Regions from separate parts of the Trinickia sp. Z7 genome, predicted to be linked through region 1. Evidence: predicted binding sites of a transcription regulator. Region 1 holds the regulator's gene; the other holds the start of a gene.
What was found. The regulator FNR, encoded in region 1, switches genes on or off when oxygen is low (the NO sensors DNR and NnrR bind a similar motif). The targets are predictions, from matches to a motif close to TTGATNNNNATCAA.

Region 1 (10,184 bases):
TCGGGTAGGCGTGCCCTGGCTAGGCCATACATGCGGCCATTGCCCGTATTGCGGGCGGGGAAAGGAAAATTTGTGCGACGCGCCGCAGTTCACGGGATATACGATCGATGGCGGCTATGCCGAACGCACGGTCGCCGACAGCCGTTATTGTTTTCATTTGCCGGCGCGCTATACCGACGTCCAGGCGGCGCCGCTCCTGTGCGCCGGGTTGATCGGCTACCGGGCGTTGTCGATGGCCGGGGATGCGCATCGGATCGGCCTCTACGGCTTCGGCGCGGCCGCGCACATCGTCGCGCAGGTGGCGCGGCATCAGGGGCGGGAAGTCTATGCGTTCACGCGCGCAGGCGATACGGCGGCGCAAACGCTCGCAAGGCGCCTGGGCGCGCATTGGGCCGGCTCCAGCGCCGAGCCGGCTCCGGCGCCGCTCGACGCCGCGCTCATTTTCGCGCCCGTCGGCGCCTTGGTGCCGGCGGCATTACGAGCAGTGGTCAAAGGCGGGGTGGTCGTCTGCGGCGGGATTCATATGAGCGATATCCCGTCCTTCCCCTACGACGATTTGTGGGGCGAGCGCCGGATCGTCTCGGTGGCCAATCTCACGCGCGAGGACGGCCATGCGTTCATGCGGCTCGCCGCGGATATCCCGCTCGAGATCGAAACCACGGTCTATCCGCTGGCCGAAGCGAACCGGGCGTTGGCCGATCTTCGGGAAGGGCGGCTCTCGGGCGCCGCGGTGCTCGATGTCCGCGCGTAACGCGCGTTTCCGGGAGGCGTCCAGGGTGCGGTAAGCGCGCCTTTACACTCGGTTCAGCGCCTCGAGGTTGACGATGCGGATTTGCTTGCCGTGCGTCTGCAAGAGCCCGTCGCGTTGGAACTTCGAGAACATGCGGCTCACGGTTTCGAGCTTCATGCCGAGGAAGTTGCCCAGCTCTTCGCGCGTCATGCGCAGGTTGAATTCGGCTGCGGAATAACCCCGCGCCTTCATTCGATTCGACACATTGAGCAGGAAGGAGGCGACCCGCTGCTCGGCGCTCATCGTGCCGAGCAACATCATCAGCGACGATTCGCGCACGATTTCGCCGCTCATCATGCGCAGCACTTGCTGCTGAAGCGGGCGCGATTCGGCGCACATCGCTTCGAGCGGCGCATACGGAATGATGCAGACGCTGCCGTCTTCCAGGGCGATCGCGTCGCTGCTGTGCGACTCGGTGCCGAGGCCGTCGAGACCCAACACTTCGCCGGCCAAATGAAAGCCGGTGACTTGCTCGCGACCGTCTCGATGCATGACGACCGTTTTAAAAGAGCCGGCGCGAATGGCATAAATGCTCTGGAACGGATCGTTCGCACGGTAGAGCGTGTCCCCGCGCTTGATATGGCGCGTGGCGCTGACGATCGAATCGAAGCGCACGAGTTCCTCGGCATCCAACGTGCACGGCACGCAAGCCGAGCGCATCGAACAGGTGGCGCAGTGCTGCGCGGGGCGTGCGGCCTTGATGGAGCGTGGGGCAGCGCAGGCGCGCGCCGCGCATGCCGGGGCGCTTGCCGTAGCAGGTACCGCGACGCCGTCGGCGAAAACTGCTTCGTTCAGCATACGACCTCCGTCGAAAGGGACGCATCGCCAAGTGGCGCGCGCTGGTTCCTGATTCACCATCCCAGTATCGGCGGTAAGGTGTTTGAAAAAAATCGGCGCTGTATGAAACTGCGGTAAGTGTTGACGAAGCGTCGTAAGGATTTTCCTACAGGCGTTCGAGGAGAAATGGGAAAGCCGGGCCCGCCCACCCGGGGACCGGCGCGATCGATTGCGCGAGAAGGGCCGATGGTTGCGCGCACAATCATTCGCGCGACTCGCCGCCCGCTGGGGTATTACTCGCCCAAAACCGCCGCAATACCGGATGAATCGCCTGATGCCACCGCGGCCCGGTGAACAGGTCGTAGTGATCGCAGTCGTCAATGGTCAGACGCATGCGCTTTTCGTCGGGCACGCCCGTGCAGAGTGCGTGCGCCGCATGGGTCTGACCGGCGCCGGTGATGTCGTCGCGATCGCCCTCCACGGTGCAAAGCGCCGTCGCATGCAGCGCCGCGGGTCTCACGTGCCTCGCACCGACCGACCATGTGCCGCGCGCCAAGCGCTGCTCCTGAAAGACGATGCGCAGCGTGTCGAGGAAGTAGTCCTCGTCCATGTCCAGCACGGCGCAATACTCGTTGAGCGAGCGCAGCGCCGAGGCGATGGCTTGCGGGCCGCCCGACAGCCGGCTCGTCCAATAGCGCGATTCGAGGGCCAACTGTCGATGCGGATGCGCCGCGACGATCGCGGCGTGCTGGAGATATCCGGGGTAGATGCGGCGTCCGACGCCCGCGTACCCGTTCGGAACGGTATCGATGAGCGTGCGGCGGAACCATTCGATGTCGTGGGTGGTTGCGAGCCGGTCGATCATCGTTGGGCTCAGGCGCGAGTCGATCGGCCCGCCCATGAGCGTGACGGACAGCGGGGCCCGATGCTCCCCTGAACCGGCGACGAGCGCCGACGCCGCAAGCGCGGGCGGCGCGGCTTGGCAAACCGCCATCACGTGGACGCCCCGGTTCGCAAGAAGGCGTAAGAAGCGTTCGACGGTGAGCGCGTAATCGTCGAGGCCGAATTTACCTTGCGCGAGCGGCACGTCGCGTGCGTTGGCCCAATCGGTGACGAACACATCGGCGTCTTCGAGCACCGTTTCGACCGTCTCGCGCAGCATCACGGCGTGATGTCCGGCAAGCGGCGTCACGAGCAGGACGCAGGCGCGCGCGCGCGGCTCGGCCGCGTGTGCGGTTGTGTCGGCACGGCGGCCGCGGGCCGGCTCGGCGGCGTTTGCATGCGCCGCTCGTTCACGCGTGGTGCGTCGTTGGTGCGGATCATGCGCGGGCGAGGGGGCGCCTTCTCGCTCGAATGCGCGCAGCGCGCAAAAAGGCGTGCGATCGACGACCGTCTCGCTCACCGAAACGGTCTGGCCGCCGATCTGCACCGATGCGATCCCGAACGGCGGCGGTTCCGGCGTCGCCTGCAATAGACGGTAGAGCCAATCGCAGCCGGGCGGCCCGACGCGCGCGAGCCGCGCCGCGTCTTCGTTCTGCGCGGCCGGGTGCGCATTGCCGGTAACCGCCGCGAAGCCGCCCCAGGGTGCGGCGACGAGCGAGGCCCATGCGTCGACCGAGCGCATCAGCGCGCGTTGCGATTCGAGCCACTGATAGAACATGGTCGCCTCCGCCGGTGGGCCGCACCGTGTGCGGCGTCCGGCGCTACTGCGCCGCCGAAGCGCCGGATCGAGAAGGGCGCCGCCCCGCGGCGACGCTCGAGCGGCGCAAGCTCGCCGCGTGAGCTATTGTGCGGACGCTCGAAGGCCGCTGGCAACCCCGCCGTTCGACGCGGCCGAGGCGGCCCGATGGCACGGCGTTCGGTCTAAATTGCCGTTGACCATCGCACCTGTTGTACTATTGTGCGTTTTTGTCCAACGTAACCAGTCACGCATGCTCGATTTCTTTCGCAACCACAAGCGCCTGATGATGCTCATGCTCGTCCTCGTCATCGTGCCGGGGCTGGGTTTCGTCGGTATTCAAGGCTTTCGCAACTTCTTCGACGAAAGCGCGAACGTCGCGAGCGTGAACGGGCACAAGATCACCCGTGCCGAATTCGACAGCGCCATGCGCCAGCAGCTCGACCAGGCGCGCCAGTTTCTCGGCGCGCAGTTCGATGCGAAGGTGCTCGATACGCCCGCGCGCCGCAGTGAATTGCTCGACAACCTGATTCAGCAACGCGCCTTGGCCGACGAAGCGCAGCGCGAGCATCTCACGGCCTCGGACGACGCCGTGCGCCGCGCACTGCTCTCCGATCCCGTCATCTCGTCGCTGCGCAAGCCGGACGGCTCGATCGACATCGATCGCTACAAGCAACTGCTCGCGATGCAAGGCATGACGCCGGAGCAGTACGACGAGCGCGTGCGCTACGGGTTGGCCTTGCAGCAAATTCCGGAAAGCATCGAAGCGAGCGCGTTCACGCCGAAGTCGCTCGCCGAGCACGTCGCGCAGCTTGCGCAAGCGCAGCGCACGGTGCAAGCGCTCGTGCTCCATGCGAGCGATTACGCATCGAAGGTGCAGCCCACCGATGCGCAGCTCTCGGCCTACTACGACGCGCATCGCGCCGATTTCGCGACGCCTGCCACGGCGAAAATCGATTACCTCGTCTTGTCGCCCGCGACGCTCGCCGCCGCGGTCTCGCCGAGCGAGGCCGATGCGAAGAAGTATTACGACGAAAACATCGCGCATTACACGACACCGCGCGAGGTGCGCGTGAGCCAAATTCTGATCGCTTCGCCCAAATCGGCAAGCCCGGCCGACGACGCCAAGGCGAAGGCCAAAGCCGAGTCGGTGCTGGCCGAGGTCAAGGCGCACCCGGATCAGTTCGCGCAGATCGCTGAAAAACAATCGCAAGATCCGGGGTCCGCGGCAAAGGGCGGCGACCTGGGCTGGTCCACGAGCGGCGTCCTGACCGGCGAAAAGGCGTTCGATACGGCGGCAATGGCGTTGAACAAGGACGAAGTGGGCAATGTCGTGCATTCGGCGTTCGGCTATCACATCGTCAAAGCCACCGACGTCAAACCGGCGGCGACCAAGCCGTTCGACGAGGTCAAGGACGCGATCCTCAAGGATTTGAAGACGCAACTGGCCACGAAGGCATACAGCGACGATGCCGATGGCTTCACGTCGACTGTCTATGAGCAGGCGAAGAGCCTGAAGCCGGCAGCCGATAAATACAAGCTGACGGTTCAAACGGCGACGGTCACGCCCAAGCCCAATCCGGCGTTGCCGCCCGACAGTCCGCTCAACAATCCGAAGTTCCTCGCGGCCGTGTTCTCCGACGATTCCGTGAAGAACCACAACAACACGCAAGCGATCGACGTCGGCAGCAACACCTTGATTGCGGCGCATGTGAACGACTACAAGGGCGCTGCCACGCCGCCGCTCGCTTCGATCAAAGACGCGGTGAAGGCGAAGTACGTGGCGGAGCAGGCTGCCGAATTGGCGCGCAAGGATGGCGCGGCCAAGCTCGCCGATCTGCAAAAGTCGAAATCGACGGCCGGCTTCGGCGCCGAACAAAAGGTCTCGCGCAGCGATGCGCAAGGCATCTCGCCGCTCGCGCTCAGCGCGATCTTCAAGGCCGACGAAACGAAGCTGCCCGGCTATGTCGGCGTCGATCTCGGCAGCGACGGCTATGCGATCTACCGTATCAACGCCGTCTTGCCGCCGGCGCCGATCGATTCCAACCGCCTGGCCGCGGCCCAGCACCAACTCGCTCAGATCGACGCGCAGGCGCAGTTGGAGGCGTATGTAGCGTCGCTGCGCAAGCGCTCGAGCGTGAAGACGTACGGCTCGCTCGGCGCGTCCGCGTCCGATTCGCAGTAGGCGAGAAGCGATCACGTAGCCCGCGGCGAAGGCTGATCGGCGCATGGCGCCGGCGTGTCGCCCGTTAGCTGCGGGGTTTTAGGACTGCGGTTGCAACACGCCCGGCACCGAAAAGCGCACCTCGCGGTGCGCTTTTCATTTGATGCCTGTGTGCCTGAATGGGCCGGCCGCCGCCCCTTCGAAACCTTCCCGCTATCGTGGCGATCAACGGGCGTGTGCGCGCAGCAGCGGTGCGAGCACGGGCCAGACGTTATCGAGCAAGAAAGGCTGTGCTTGCTGAGTCGGATGCATTTGATCGGACTGGAACATGTCCTGCCGGTTTTCGATGCCGGCGAGCAAGAAGGGCACGAGCTTGACGTTCATGTCGCGGGCCAGATCGCCGTAAAGCCCATGGAATCGTTGCGTATAACCTTGGCCGTAGTTGGCCGGCACGTACATGCCCACGAGCACGACCTTCGCATGCCCCTGCTGCGCCTGCTCGACGATCGTGCGCAGGTTGTCTTGCGTCGTCGATAGCGGCACGCCGCGCAACGCATCGTTCGCCCCCAGCTCGACGATGACGATGGACGGTTTGAGCCGCGCCATCAATTCGGGCATCCGCGCGCGTCCGCCGCTCGTCGTGTCGCCGCTGATGCTTGCGTTCGCAACGCTATAATCGATGCGCTCATCGGCCAGCCGCTTACGCAAGAGCGCGACCCAACCCGTATCGCGCGGCAAGCCGTACTCCGCGGAAAGGCTATCGCCTAGCACGACGATCGTGGGCCTCTGCGCTTCGGCACCATGGGCCGGCGCGGCGGCGAACGGCGATGCCGCGACCGATGCGATGAGGGCGAAAGCCACGAACGCGGCGGCACACGCCGTGCCGACAATCCAGCGACGCTTGTTCATGCCAGAAAACACGAATGCCATTATCGAAGTGCGCAGTTTAAGCAAGCGGGTCAAGGATGCAACGGGCGAATTGACGATACTCGACGATGTCGATCTGGATGTCGCCGCTGGGACGAGCGTCGCGATCGTGGGCGCATCGGGATCGGGCAAGTCGACGCTCTTGGGTCTACTCGCGGGCTTGGACAATCCCACCTCGGGTTCGGTTCGATTGCTCGGCCACGACCTGGCCATGCTATCGGAAGACGAGCGAGCGCGCCTGAGGAACGGCGCCATCGGCTTCGTCTTCCAGTCGTTTCAATTGATGCCGCATTTGACCGCGCTCGAGAACGTGCGTTTGCCGCTCGAACTGCAAGGCGGCATCGACGCGCGGGAGGCTACGGCGCGCGCCAAGGCATTGCTGGAAAAAGTCGGGCTGGGCAAGCGCACGCGGCACTATCCGAAGCTGCTTTCGGGCGGCGAGCAACAGCGCGTTGCACTGGCTCGAGCGTTCGTCACCCGTCCGGCCATTTTGTTCGCCGACGAGCCGACGGGCAGCCTCGACGCCGCCACGGGAGCCGCGGTGATCGATCTGATGTTCGAATTGAACGCTGCTCAGGGCGCGACGTTGATCCTCGTCACGCACGACGCGGAGTTGGCGCGCCGCTGCGCACACACCGTGACGATCGAGGCGGGCCGAGTGGTGCGGCACGCCTGCCTTGGCAGTTAGGGTCCTCCGTACGGCGACCCTAACCTTCGCTTGGCGATCAGCCGCGCTTGGCCGCCTTGCGTGCCCGTTCGATCAACGCGGAGGTGGACGAGTCGTGCCGGCTGGCGTCGAACGCGGCTGCCGTGAGATCGGCTTCGACCACCTTGCCGAGTATCTTGCCCAACTCGACGCCCCATTGGTCGAATGGGTTGATGTTCCAAATGGCGGCCTGCACGAGCACCTTGTGTTCGTACAGCGCGATCAAGGCGCCGAGCGAGCGGGGCGTGAGCGCATCGAGCATCAGCGTGGTCGAAGGGCGGTTGCCCGGGAAGACGAGATGCGGCACGAGTTCGGGCTTGTCCGGGCCGGCGACTTTGCGCGCTTCTTCTTCGGTGCGGCCGAGCATGAGCGCTTCGCTCTGGGCGAAGCAATTGGCGAGCAGCTTGGGATGGTGGCTCGTCAGTGCATGTTCGGGCGTGAGCACGGCGATGAAATCGATCGGCACGATCGTCGGCCCTTGATGCAGCATCTGGAAGAATGCGTGCTGACCGTTGGTGCCCGGCTCGCCCCAGGTGACCGCCGAGGTGGCGTAGTCGACGTAGGCCCCGTCCAGGCGTGCCGATTTACCGTTGCTTTCCATTTCGAGTTGCTGCAAATACGAGGGCAAGTAGTGCAGCGCTTCGGAGTAGGGGGCGACCAGGTAGCTCTGCAGGCCGAAGAAGTTGCGATACCAAATGCCGATGAGGCCGAGCAGCACGGGCAGGTTGCGCGCGAGCGGCGCTTCGCGGAAATGGCCGTCCATTTCGTGCGCACCGGCCAATAAGGCATCGAAGTTCGCGGCGCCGATCGAGATCATGATCGACAGGCCCACGGCGGACCACGACGAGTAGCGCCCGCCAACCCAATCCCACATCTCGAACACGTTTTCTTGGGCGATGCCGAACTTGACGACCTCGGCCGGATCGGCCGATACGCCGACGAAGTGCTTCGCGAGCGCGCTTTCCGGACAACCCCTTTGCACGAACCAATCGCGCAGCGAGCGCGCGTTGGTCATGGTTTCGAGCGTCGTGAACGTCTTGGAGACGATGATCGCAAGCGTCTCTTCCGGGTCGATGCGGGCGAGCACGCGCGCCAAGTCGGCGCCGTCCACGTTGGAGACGAAATACGAAGAAATCTCGGGGTGCGCCAAATGATCGAGCGCATGGACGACCATCTTCGGCCCCAGGTCCGAACCGCCGATGCCGATGTTCACGACATGGCGAATGCGCTTGCCCGTATAGCCGGTCCAAGCGCCACTGCGCACACGTTCGGCGAAATCGGCCATTTTGGCGCGCTCCGCGGCGATCTGCGCGTGAAACGGCGCGTCGGCCTGCGTCGCGCGAAGGGCCGTATGCAGCGCCGCGCGGCCTTCGGTCGGGTTGACCACTTCACCGGCGAACATCGCATCGCGACGCGCGGCAACGCCGGCTTCATCGGCCAGGGCGGTGAGCAGGCGCAGCGTTTCGTCGGTGATGCGATTCTTCGAAAAGTCGGCTACGAGGCCGCCGCCTTCGATCGTCAAGCGCTCGGCGCGCGTGGGGTGCGCCGTATCGGCGGCGAACCAGTCGCGTAGCCGCTCGTCGCGGATGTGCTCGTAGTGGGCGGTGAGGGCGGACCAAGAGGGAAGCGAATTGAGCGTCTTGAGCGTCATGGCGTTCGTCTAACGAAGAGGGCTCGGTACGGGAGCCGGGCTTGGTCGGGCGCTTGCATTGCGTTGCGCCGGGGTCGGTCAGTATAGCGGCGTTGCGCGCTACATCGAAGCGTCCCTTTCTCAAGCGGGAATGGCCGCTTCGCGACCAAACCGAGGCTCGCCCCCAGGGCAGGAATTGCCCACCCGACGTTGAGCCGACAGCGAGCCGACGATTGGCCGACGGCGCACGCGAAGCACGGCCGAGGCAGCGCGATGCGCGCTATCATCTGGCGTTTTTCCAACCCTTGCGTTTCAACCGACAAAATGAAAAAAATGGGCCACTGCGTCGCCGTCGCGGCGCTCCTCACGTCTATCAACGCGTTCGCTCAAACGGCCGGCGTCGACTGCGCAAAGCCGCACCAGCCGATCGAGCGCGCGATCTGCGCGAATGGCGCGTTGCGCGCGCTCGATGCGCGCGCCGGCGCCTACTACTCGATGCTGCTCGAAGCGAAGCCCGCCGCCGAAAGCGCGCCCTACCGCGAGTTTCGCGAGAGCCTTCGGGCCGACGAGCAGAAGTGGCGCCAAGAGACGCGCGACGCCTGCGGCACGCAAGCCTCGTGCCTCTTGGGCGCCTACCAGCAGCACGTCGACGAACTGCGGGCAAGCGCGAGCGAACACCTCGCGCTGACCGCCTCGGCGGCCGCTGCGCACACGCAGAAGCCGGCAGGCCCGTTGATTGATTATAGGGACGCGACCTATCGCATCGGCACGCAAGATGTGACGCTGCTCGGCGGCCAGCACACGGCCCCGGCCGCGCCCGATTCGGCCGCGCAAGACGTGACCCGCGTTATCGAGCCGCCCGAGCACGCGGGCGGCAAGCTCGGCGGGCGGCCAGCCGTCGCCGTGTTTCTTTCGGAAGAAGGCGGGGGTAGCGGAACGTTCTATTACGCCGCGGTGGTATTCGCCGACGGGCGCGGCACCACGTTTCAGATCGGCGATCGGATCCAGCCGGTCGGCATCGCGATCAACGGCGACGACCTCGTCGTCAGCTATCTCGATCGCAAACAGGACGAGCCTATGGTGGTGCCGCCCACTGTGCCGCGCGAGCGTCATTTCGCCTACATGAACGAGCAAATCGTAGAGCGGCCCGCCGCGCAGGCTGCCGGCAACTAAGGGCGCGGCGCCATTGATGAGCCGACGGCGCGCAGCGTAGTGTCGTTCGCTATCGCGCTCACGCTCCGGCGCGCGCCGGATAGACGAGCCGATTGAGCAACCGGCGCACCGTCGGCGCCAACTCGCCGGCCGTCAAGCCGGCCGGTCCGTTGCCGCCGGCCGTGAGCGTATCGGCGGCCCATCCGTGCAGGTAGACTCCCGCCAGCGCCGCCTCGTAGCTCGGCAAGCGTTGCGCCAGCAAAGCCCCGATGATGCCGCCGAGCACGTCGCCGGTCCCGCCGGAGGCCAACGCGGCGCTGCCTGTCGGATTCACGGCGCTGCGGCCGTCAGGCGAGGCGA
Region 2 (10,184 bases), on a different contig from region 1:
ATGGATTTGATTTACGGCTTGCCGCGACAATCGGTCGCTAGCTTCGAGCGCACGCTCGACGAAGTGGTGCGCCTCGCCCCCGATCGCATCGCGCTCTACAACTACGCGCACCTGCCCTCGCGCTTCAAGGCGCAGCGCCTCATCGACGCGCGCGAGCTGCCGCTCGCCGAGGACCGGCTGCGCATCTTCATGCGAGCGACGCGCAGGCTGCTCGACGCGGGCTATGTCTACATCGGTCTCGATCATTTCGCCAAGCCGGACGACGAATTGAGCCGTGCGCTGCGCGAGAACAGCCTGCATCGCAACTTCCAGGGCTACACGACACAGGCCGAATGCGACCTGGTCGGCTTCGGCGTCTCGGCCATCGGTAAGATCGGGCGGTCCTACTGTCAATCGACGCGGTCGGTGAAGACCTATTACGAGCGGCTGGACGAAGGGCGCCTTCCGGTCGAGCGCGGCATGACGCTGAGCGCCGACGACCTCTTGCGCCGTGAAGTCGTCATGACGCTGATGTGCAGCATGCCGCTCGTGTTCGGTGACGTCGAAGCTCGGCACGGCATCGACTTCGGACGCTACTTCGAGGCGGAGCTCGCGGCGCTGGCGCCGTTCGAGCAAGCGCAGCTCGTTGCCGTCGACGAAGGTTCGATTCGAGTCTTGCCCAAAGGGCGGCTGTTCGTGCGCGCCGTGGCGATGACGTTCGACAAGTACCTGGGGCGACCCAGCGCCGCGTCCTATTCGAAGCTGATATGACTCTTAGCGGATGGGGGCGATCGATGCAAAAAGGGAAGATTCGCGTTCAGGACTTTCTCGCCCGAATGCCGCTGTTCAACGAGCTCTCGGACGCCGAGCTCGATCGTGTCGCGCTCGGCACGACGCAGCAACAGGTTGCGCGAAAAGAGATGGTGTTCCATTGCGGCGACCCCTGCACGGGCCTGCACGCGGTCGTCTACGGGCAGATCAAGCTCAGTGTGACTTCGCCCCTCGGCGAAGAAAAAGTGGTGCGGCTCGTCAGCCCCGGCGACAGCTTCGGCGAAGCATTGATGTTTCTCGGGAAACCCTATTTCGTATCGGCGCAGGCGCTCAGCGATTCCTTGCTGCTGCACGTAACCAAGGCGGCCATCGTCGACGGCTTGCGCACCGACCCCGACTTCGCTTGCAAGATGCTGGCCGGTATGAGCGCTCGCCTGCACGCGCTGATGCGCGACGTCGAGGCCTATTCGCTGCGCACGGGCACCCACCGCGTGATCAGCTATCTACTCGCGCAAAAAGGCGAGCCGGAGGCGGGCTGTGAGGAGCCGGGGCGGCGCGTGCTGCTGGAGGCGGGCAAGAAAATGGTCGCTTCGCGCTTGAATCTCACGCCGGAACATTTCTCGCGCATCCTGCATGAACTCGGCACGCGCGGGCTCGTCACCATTCGCGGCCGTGAAATCTTGATCCCCGATCCGTCAAAGCTCGAGGCTGCTTGCGCGTACTGAAGCGAGCTTGCGCACGACCCGCACATAAACCCGCAACGCGCCCGCCATGTTCGCCCCGAGCCATAGGTTCGAGGCGACGAACGCCAATGCGGCGGGGCGTGCCAGCCACGCGGGCGATGCGCCGGCAGCGAGCAACAGCACGAGCGCGATCAAATGCGCCCAATACTGCGCACGGGCATGGGTGTCGGGCAGCACTGCTTTGACTTTCGGCACGATCGACGAGCGCACGTCGATCGACGCTTGCATGTGGTACCACAGCAAGAAGGGAATGATCTTGTAGAGCATGCCGCTGATCGCCGACCAAACACCGCCCGCAAGCAACAGAATCCCGACCGTGACCGCGCTCGACGGCCGGCCCGCCAACGCGCCGATGGCCCAAGCGGGCGCCGCGCAGACGACGCTCGCCATCGCCGTGCGCCAAAAGAGCGTCGTCGCATCGGGGGCGGGGCGCTTGCGGCGATGGAGCAGCGCGAGCGTCACCACGGCGAAGCCGCAGTACAGTGCAAGCAATGAGCCGTGCAATGCAACGGCAGCGATGGCGCCATGCGCCGGCCACCCCAGGCTGCCCAGCGTGAGCAGCGCGAGCGCGCAGAACGCGAGCGGCGCAAACGCCCGCGTGAGCATGCGCGGGTACGGCTCGGTGACCTGAAACATTGGGATCACCTGATAGGCCACGCCCGCGGTGAGCAGTCCGATCCATCCGGCCAGCCCCCACGCGAGATGGAGATTCGTCAGCGTGACCATCGGTAGCGACAGGGGACGCGACAAAGACAGCGCGAGCATCGCGCCCAGCCCCACGGTGACGAGCAGTGCAACCAACGCGAGGCCCACCGCGCGCACGATATCGGCCGTGCCGCGCGTTCTAGCCGAGGACCGTCGCGCGAGGCCAATGGCGCAAGCGAGCGCGAACCAGGCGGCGGCGGCGGCGCACAGCGAACCGGCGAAGGGAAAGAGTGCGCTGTTCGCGCCAATGAATGCGGCGATCAGCAAGAGCGTGCCGAGCGTGAGCAGCGCATGAATGCCGATGGCGCTTGTGCGTGCCCACGCAATTTGTGCCCCTGCCACGACCGGCAGGATCTGCATGAGCGCACCCATCATCACGCTTGCGAATGCGCCCAGCGTGAGCGCGTGCGTCGCGGCGAGCGCAAACGGCGACCAGCGCGATGCGAACCCTGCGGGGCCCGCATAAAGCAGCAACGCCGCGGCTATCGACGCGAACACGGGTGCGTTCAAAAAGAAGCGTAACGGCGCGCCGAGCGGTGGCGATGCATCGAGTTCCAGGTCGCGCCGCATCACGCCCTGCGCCAAATATCGATCTCGTAGCGCCCGCCAAGCGGTCCGCGCATCTCGTAGTCGTAACCGCCGCGCGCGAGCAGCGCAAACAGCGGCAGCGGCTCGCGATCGATTTCCATGGACAGGAAGCGGCCGTCGGCGAGCGTGCGCAGCGCCGCGAGCACGCGCTCCATCGGTTCGGGAGGTTCGAGCCCGCATAGCGCGAGCATCGTTTCACAAGCAAGGGGTTTCATCAGCGATCGATTGTCACACCGAAGCCGGGACCGGTTCTTGATCCAGATTAAGGTCCGCAGTCCTTCTCCCCCTCACACTACCGGTTACTGCGATCGTCGTGAGGTTGTCCCGTGTCAGTGCCGAAGGCTGTATTCGAAACCCTGCGCATCAAGGGCAAAGCATTGCTGCCCATCGTGCAAGGCGGAATGGGGGTGGGCGTATCCGCGCATCGCCTGGCTGGAACCGTTGCCTCGCTCGGTGCGCTCGGAACGATTTCGAGCGTCGATCTGCGCCGCCATCATCCCGATCTCATGGTCAAGACGGCCCGCTCGCGCGACCGCGCGCTGATCGACGCCGTCAATTTGGAAGCGCTCGATCGCGAGATTCGCGCCGCACTCGCGTTGTCGGGCGGCCGCGGCGCCGTCGCCGTCAACGTGATGCGCGCGGTCGCGGCTTATGCCGATTACGTGCGCCAGGCGTGCGAAAGCGGGGCGCATGCCGTCGTCGTCGGCGCGGGCTTGCCGCTCGATCTGCCCGAGCTGACGGCCGATTATCCCGAGGTGGCGCTGATCCCCATTCTGTCGGATGCGCGCGGCATCGGGCTCGTGCTCAAGAAGTGGATGCGCAAACAACGCTTGCCCGATGCGATCGTCATCGAGAACCCGCGCTACGCGGCAGGGCATCTTGGCGCACCCACGATCGAGAGCGTCGCCAACCCGCAGTTCGCGTTCTCGGAAGTCATCGAAAGCACGCTGGCGTTGTTCAAGGACCTCGGCCTCGAACGCGAGCGCATCCCGCTCATCGCCGCGGGCGGCATTCACACGCCGGAGCAAGTGCGCGAGTTGATGTCGCTCGGCGCGAGCGCGGTGCAATTGGGCACGCCGTTCGCGGTGAGCGAGGAGGGCGATGCTCACCCGAACTTCAAGCGCGTGCTCGTCGAGGCAACGCCCGATGACATCGTCACTTTCATGAGCGTGGCGGGGCTTCCAGCACGCGCAGTGCGCACGCCTTGGTTGGCCGAATACCTCGAGAAGGAAGCCAAGCTGCAACGCGTGGCCAAAGCGCGCAAATGCACGGTCGGTTTCGATTGCCTGGCCCAGTGCGGCTTGCGCGACGGCATCGCCAAGCATGGGCAGTTTTGCATCGACACGCGGCTCGCCTATGCGCTGGCCGGCGACGTCAAGCGCGGGCTGTTCTTTCGCGGGTCGGAGGCGTTGCCCTTCGGCACGCAGATTCGCCCCGTGCGCGATCTCATCACCTACCTGCTGACCGGCGTCAAGCCCGCGGAGAACGAAGCGAGCGCCGGGACGCCCCGCGCGGCCGACGATTCGCACGCGCGCATGCCGGTGGACGCCGCAGCCTAAATACGCAGCCGTCTTTCGGTGTAGCGGCGACCGCGCGCCAAGCGCATTTTTCATGAAGAGGCATTCCCCATAGATGGAGCTCGTCTGTCCGGCCGGCAGCCTGCCGGCATTGAAGACCGCCGTCGATAACGGCGCCGATTGCGTGTACCTCGGCTTTCGCGACGCGACGAACGCGAGAAACTTCGCAGGCCTGAATTTCGACGAAGCGGCGATTCGCACCGGCATCGACTATGCGCACGAGCGTGGCCGCAAGGTGCTGGTCGCCCTCAATACCTACCCGCAGCCCACGGCGTGGCCCGTCTGGCGCACCGCTGTCGACCGCGCGGCCGAAGCCGGCGTCGATGCGGTTATCGTGGCCGATCCGGGACTCATGCGCTACGCGCGCGATCGCTATCCTGATTTGCGCTTGCATCTGTCGGTGCAAGGCTCGGCAACGAACTACGAAGCGATCAACTTCTATCAGCAGCATTTCGGCGTTTCGCGCGCCGTGCTGCCGCGCGTGCTGTCGCTCACACAAGTCGAGCACGTGACGGAAAACACGACGGTCGAACTCGAAGTCTTCGGTTTCGGCAGCCTGTGCGTGATGGTGGAAGGGCGCTGCGCGCTGTCCTCGTATGCAACGGGCGAGTCGCCCAATACCCACGGCGTGTGTTCGCCCGCGAAGCACGTGCGGTGGCAAAAAACCTCGCAGGGGCTCGAGTCGCGCTTGAACGGCGTGCTGATCGACCGTTACGCCGACGACGAGAACGCGGGCTACCCGACGCTGTGCAAAGGCCGCTTCGACGTGGCCGGGGAAAGCTATTACGCGATCGAAGAGCCGACGAGCTTGAATACGCTCGAATTGTTGCCGCGTCTCATGCAAATGGGCGTGAAGGCCATCAAGATCGAAGGCCGGCAACGCAGCCCCGCCTACGTGGCGCAAGTCACGCGCGTATGGCGCGACGCGATCGATCAGTGCCGGGCCAACCCGCAGCGCTACAGCGTCAAGCCGGCTTGGATGGGCGAGCTCGATAAAGTCGCGGAAGGTCAGCAACACACGCTGGGCGCCTACCACCGTCCTTGGAAATGAGGCGCAGCGCAGGAGAGCAAGTGAAGATCGCAATCGGTCCGATTCATTACTATTGGTCGCGCGTCCAGACGCTGCAATTTTACGAAGCAATGAGCACGGCGCCCGTCGACATCGTGTATCTGGGCGAGACGGTGTGCTCCCGTCGCCACGAGCTGCGCCTGCCCGATTGGCTGGAAATCGCGCAGATGCTGTCGCAGGCGGGCAAGGAAGTCGTGCTCTCGACGCAGATTCTGCTCGAATCGGGCAAGGACGTCGCGACGATGAAAGCGGTGACCGGCAACGGCCGGTACCTCGTCGAAGCGAACGACATGGGTGCGGTTCGCAACCTGCAAGGCAATGCGTTCGTCGCGGGGCCCTGGCTCAACGTCTACAACGAGCCGACGCTGGACGTGCTGGCCGGCGTCGGGGCCAAACGCTGGGTCATGCCGCTGGAAATGAGCGCGGATGCGCTCGGGCAGATGCAGCGCGCGCGACCCGATGGCGTGCAGACCGAAGTCTTCGCCTATGGGCGTTTGCCGCTCGCGTTTTCCGCGCGGTGCTTCACTGCGCGACAACGCAATCTGCCGCGCGAAAACTGTCAATACGTCTGCATCGAACACCCCGACGGTCTCATGCTGCGCACTAGGGAAGGGCAGCCCTTCCTCGTATTGAACGGCATTTCGATCCAATCGGCGCGCGTCTACAACTTGGTCGACTCGATCGATACGTTGAAGGCGCTTGGCGTCGATGTGCTCCGCTTGAGCCCGCAGTCGCAAGGGATGAGCGAAATCGTCGACATCTTCCGCGATGCTGCCGACGGCAGGCTGACCGGTTCGCAGGCCTTGGAGCGCATGGGGCGGCTCATGCCCGAATCGCGCTGCGACGGATATTGGCACGGCATGCCGGGGCTGGATCAGAAGCAGGAAGCCTCGCAGATGGAACCCATTAGGAGTGCTCAATGAGCCAGATCGGCTACGAGGTGCCTTCGCTGATACGCGGCGTGCTGTCCAAGCTCCCCGCGTATCCAGGCTCGCTGCTGTTCGTCGGCGGGCTCAATTTGACGGTGAAGCCTCATCTTCCCGACGATACGCTCGCGCAACTGCAAGATCGCGCGTTGCGAATCGAGGTGCGCGACGCGGGCGTGGCATTCGACTTCGTCTACCGAGGCGGCGCGTTTCGCGCGGCAAGGCACGCCGGAGACATCGACCTGACGATCAGCGCGAGCGCTTACGACTTCTTTCAGTTGGCGCGGCGCACCCAAGATCCCGACACGCTGTTCTTCAGTCGACGCTTGACGATGGAAGGCGACACGGAACTCGGACTGCTCGTCAAGAACTCGCTCGATGCGATCGACCTGTCGAACTTTTCGCTCGAGCGGTTCGCGCCCGCATTCGCAGCTCGCGGCAGGCGCAGCCCGCCGCGATAGCAGGGCGCCTCCCGCGGGGGGCGGCTCCAACGCTCGTCGGCGTGGGGCATAGTCACGGAGCTTTCGAAGATGAACAATGAACGTCGCGCGTTACCGCTCGTCTACTCGTGCTCGGGGTGTTCGAGCGCGGCGCAGATGGCCAACTACGTCGCCTTGCAGCTCGACCGCCGCGGCATGGCTGAAATGTCGTGCATCGCCGGCGTGGGCGGGGATGTCCCCGCACTGGTGAAGATCGCCCACTCCGGGCGGCCGATCATCGCGATCGACGGGTGTCCGCTCGCATGCGTGAAGAGCTCGCTCGCGCGGCACGACATCGCCGCCGACGAATACGTGCAGTTGGCCGAGCATGGCGTGAAGAAGCGATTTCATGCCGACTTCGACGTGGAGCAGGCCGAGCAGGTCATCGAGGAAGTGTCGCGTGCCGCGAGCTCGCTCGTCGAGGGCGAAGCGCACGCCTGCGATGCCGAATCGGCGGAGCATCGCTGAGCCTGGCCGGTCGGCAAAGCCCGGCGATCGCGCATCGCGTGCATCGTTCAACAGGCATCGCGCATCGCCCAAGGATCAGCCGCGCCTCACGTCGAACGTAGGAAAGAGCCTGCGCATTTCATCTAGGGCCGGCCCGCTCGGGTAGCCCGTCGTGCCTACCGCATTCAACGCGGCATCGGCCGATCCTTGCTTGCGGAAAATCTGCAGGTAGTGTTTTTTCACGCCCATGGCCGAAAGCGAGTGCGCGAGCTTGAGCAGATCCGCATCGGTCAGCAAGCTCGGGTGCGCGGTCGTCCTGCACTCGTAATCGACCCCGCTCGAGAGCAGCGCTTCGAGGCTGCGCCGCGCGAACGTTCCGCTCTCGCGCATGCGCGTCACTTGCTCGTAATCCTCGAACGGCGCCTTCACGTCGAAGCCGACCCAATCGAGGAGCGGCAGCACGCGTTCGAACCGCCGCGGATGCGTTCCCGCGCTGTGCAGGCCGATCTTGAAACCGAGCGCGCGGACCTCGCCGATGGCGGCGGCCAGCGCCGGATCGGAGGTCGGCTCGCCGCCGCTGAACACCACGGCGTCGATCAGCCCGACGCGCCGCTCTAGAAAACCCATCACCTTGGCCCAAGACACGGCACCCTCGCGCGTGCGCGGCTGCAAATGCGTGTTGTGGCAGTAGCCGCATCGCCACGGGCACCCTTGCACGAACACGACCGCAGCCAACTGGCCCGGATAATCGGTGGCCGTGAAAGGCGCGACGCCGCCGACCTTGAGCAGTCGCAGCGGCGTCGCACGCTTGGCAGCGGGCGCGGATTCGGCCTCAGGCAGCAAGCGAGGCCTCTTCCGTGAAGTAGGTGCGCTCGTAGAATTCGCCCTTCTTGCCCGTGTTGAACGAGGAGACCGGCCGGTGGTATCCCATCACGCGCGTCCAGATCTCGCAGGGCTGACGTTCTTCATCGAGCAGCATGGGGGTGACGTTTTGGGTGGTCGCGTTCATTGTTGGGACTCCGTAGTTTCAGTCGTTGCGGGTTGATTGCATTTGCGTTGAAGCAGCGCTTCGTCGCATTTGGGACAAAACTCGTGCTTTCCGGGCAGATACCCGTGCTTGGGGCAGATCGAGAACGTCGGCGTCACGGTGATGTACGGCAGCGAGAACCGGCTCAGCGTGCGCTTGACGAGTTCGCGGCAAGCGTCGGCCGACGATAGCGGCTCGGTCATGTAAAGATGCAGTACGGTGCCGCCGGTGTATTTACGCTGCAGATCGTCTTGATGCTCGAGCGCTTCGAAGGGATCTTCGGTGAAGCCGACGGGCAACTGCGACGAGTTCGTGTAGTACGGCATCTCCGGCGTGCCCGCTTGCAAAATGTCGGGGTAGCGCTTGCGGTCTTCCTTGGCGAAGCGATAGGTCGTGCCTTCTGCCGGCGTGGCCTCGAGGTTGTACATATGCCCCGTTTCCTCTTGGAACGCGAGCATCTTCGCGCGAATCCGGTCGAGCAGACGCACGGCGAACGCATGGCCCCATTCGGTCGTGAGGTCGTGCTCGTCGCCCGTGAAGTTGCGGATCATCTCGTTGATGCCGTTCACGCCTAGCGTGGAGAAGTGATTGCGCAGCGTGCCGAGGTATCGCTTCGTGTAGGGGAAAAGCCCATTGTCGATGTGCTTTTGAATCACGAGCCGCTTGATTTCCAAGCTGTCCTTGCCCAACTCCATGAGCGTGTCGATGCGCGTCATGAGCGCCGCTTCGTCGCCGGCATACAGATAGCCGAGCCGCGCGCAATTGATCGTGACGACGCCGATCGAACCGGTCTGCTCGGCCGAGCCGAACAAGCCGTTGCCGCGCTTGAGCAGCTCGCGCAGATCGAGTTGAAGGCGGCAGCACATCGACCGAATCATGTTCGGCTTCAGTTCCGAATTGATGAAGTTTTGAAAGTACGGCAGGCCGTAACGCGCCGTCATCTCGAACAGCCGGTTCGCATTGGGGCTCGTCCAGTCGAAATCGGCCGTGATGTTGTAGGTCGGGATCGGAAACGTGAAGACGCGGCCCTTTGCGTCGCCGGCCTGCATGACTTCGATGTAGGCCTGGTTGATCATGTCCATCTCGGCTTGCAGCTCGCCGTAGGTGAAGTCCACCTCTTTGCCGCCGATGATGGGCACTTGCTCGCGCAGATCTTCCGGGCATACCCAATCGAACGTGAGATTCGTGAATGGCGTTTGCGTGCCCCAGCGCGAAGGCACGTTCAGGTTGTAGATGAGTTCCTGAATGTATTGGCGAACCTCGTCGTAGCGCAGGCCGTCCTTGCGCACGAACGGCGCCATGTACGTATCGAACGAGCTGAACGCTTGCGCGCCGGCCCATTCGTTCTGCAGCGTTCCGAGGAAATTGACGATTTGCCCGACGGCGCTGGACATATGCTTGGGCGGGCCTGCTTCGACCTTGCCCGGCACGCCGTTGAGCCCCTCGGTCAGCAAAGTGCGCAGCGACCAGCCGGCGCAGTATCCCGAGAGCATGTCGAGATCGTGGATATGCAGATCGGCATTGCGATGCGCTTCGCCCACGGCGGGCGGATAAATATGGCTCAGCCAATAGTTGGCGACGAGCTTGCCCGAGATGTTGAGGATCAACCCGCCCAGGGAGTAGCCCTGGTTGGCGTTCGCATTGACGCGCCAGTCCAAGCGGTCGAGATATTCGTCGATGGCGGAACCCACTTCGACGAAAGGCTTGGACCGATCGGCCGCTGGCGCGAGACGAATGGCTTGGGTGAGACGGTCAAGCGTGGGCTGGCGTTCCATGCGGTCCTCGATGAGCACAATATGTTGTGATGTTGCTCATCGTATGCACCATATATGGTGGGGTCAATGCCGGTGATCGGCATTATCGCGTCTACTTG

Region 2: a site for FNR is predicted at 3,039-3,052, ahead of QQS38_RS06510 (DUF2249 domain-containing protein). Genes of this name have one in related genera too.

What each region holds. Positions count from the first base shown of each region.
Region 1 covers NZ_JAUEQW010000001.1:106,206-116,389, reverse strand. Annotated here, with positions in the region: gene QQS38_RS00510 (zinc-dependent alcohol dehydrogenase family protein) at 1-751, shown strand, start outside; gene fnr (fumarate/nitrate reduction transcriptional regulator Fnr) at 794-1,588, opposite strand; gene phaZ (polyhydroxyalkanoate depolymerase) at 1,830-3,227, opposite strand; gene QQS38_RS00495 (SurA N-terminal domain-containing protein) at 3,499-5,430, shown strand; gene QQS38_RS00490 (arylesterase) at 5,635-6,318, opposite strand; gene QQS38_RS00485 (ABC transporter ATP-binding protein) at 6,317-7,024, shown strand; gene pgi (glucose-6-phosphate isomerase) at 7,062-8,693, opposite strand; gene QQS38_RS00475 (lysozyme inhibitor LprI family protein) at 8,997-9,845, shown strand; gene QQS38_RS00470 (NAD(P)H-hydrate dehydratase) at 9,904-10,184, opposite strand, start outside.
Region 2 covers NZ_JAUEQW010000003.1:14,493-24,676, forward strand. Annotated here, with positions in the region: gene hemN (oxygen-independent coproporphyrinogen III oxidase) at 1-750, shown strand, start outside; gene QQS38_RS06500 (Crp/Fnr family transcriptional regulator) at 774-1,475, shown strand; gene QQS38_RS06505 (hypothetical protein) at 1,446-2,768, opposite strand; gene QQS38_RS06510 (DUF2249 domain-containing protein) at 2,768-3,001, opposite strand; gene QQS38_RS06515 (NAD(P)H-dependent flavin oxidoreductase) at 3,113-4,345, shown strand; gene ubiU (ubiquinone anaerobic biosynthesis protein UbiU) at 4,419-5,414, shown strand; gene ubiV (ubiquinone anaerobic biosynthesis protein UbiV) at 5,435-6,355, shown strand; gene ubiT (ubiquinone anaerobic biosynthesis accessory factor UbiT) at 6,352-6,819, shown strand; gene QQS38_RS06535 (putative zinc-binding protein) at 6,889-7,305, shown strand; gene QQS38_RS06540 (anaerobic ribonucleoside-triphosphate reductase activating protein) at 7,381-8,124, opposite strand; gene nrdD (anaerobic ribonucleoside-triphosphate reductase) at 8,117-8,293, opposite strand; gene QQS38_RS06550 (ribonucleoside triphosphate reductase) at 8,290-10,086, opposite strand.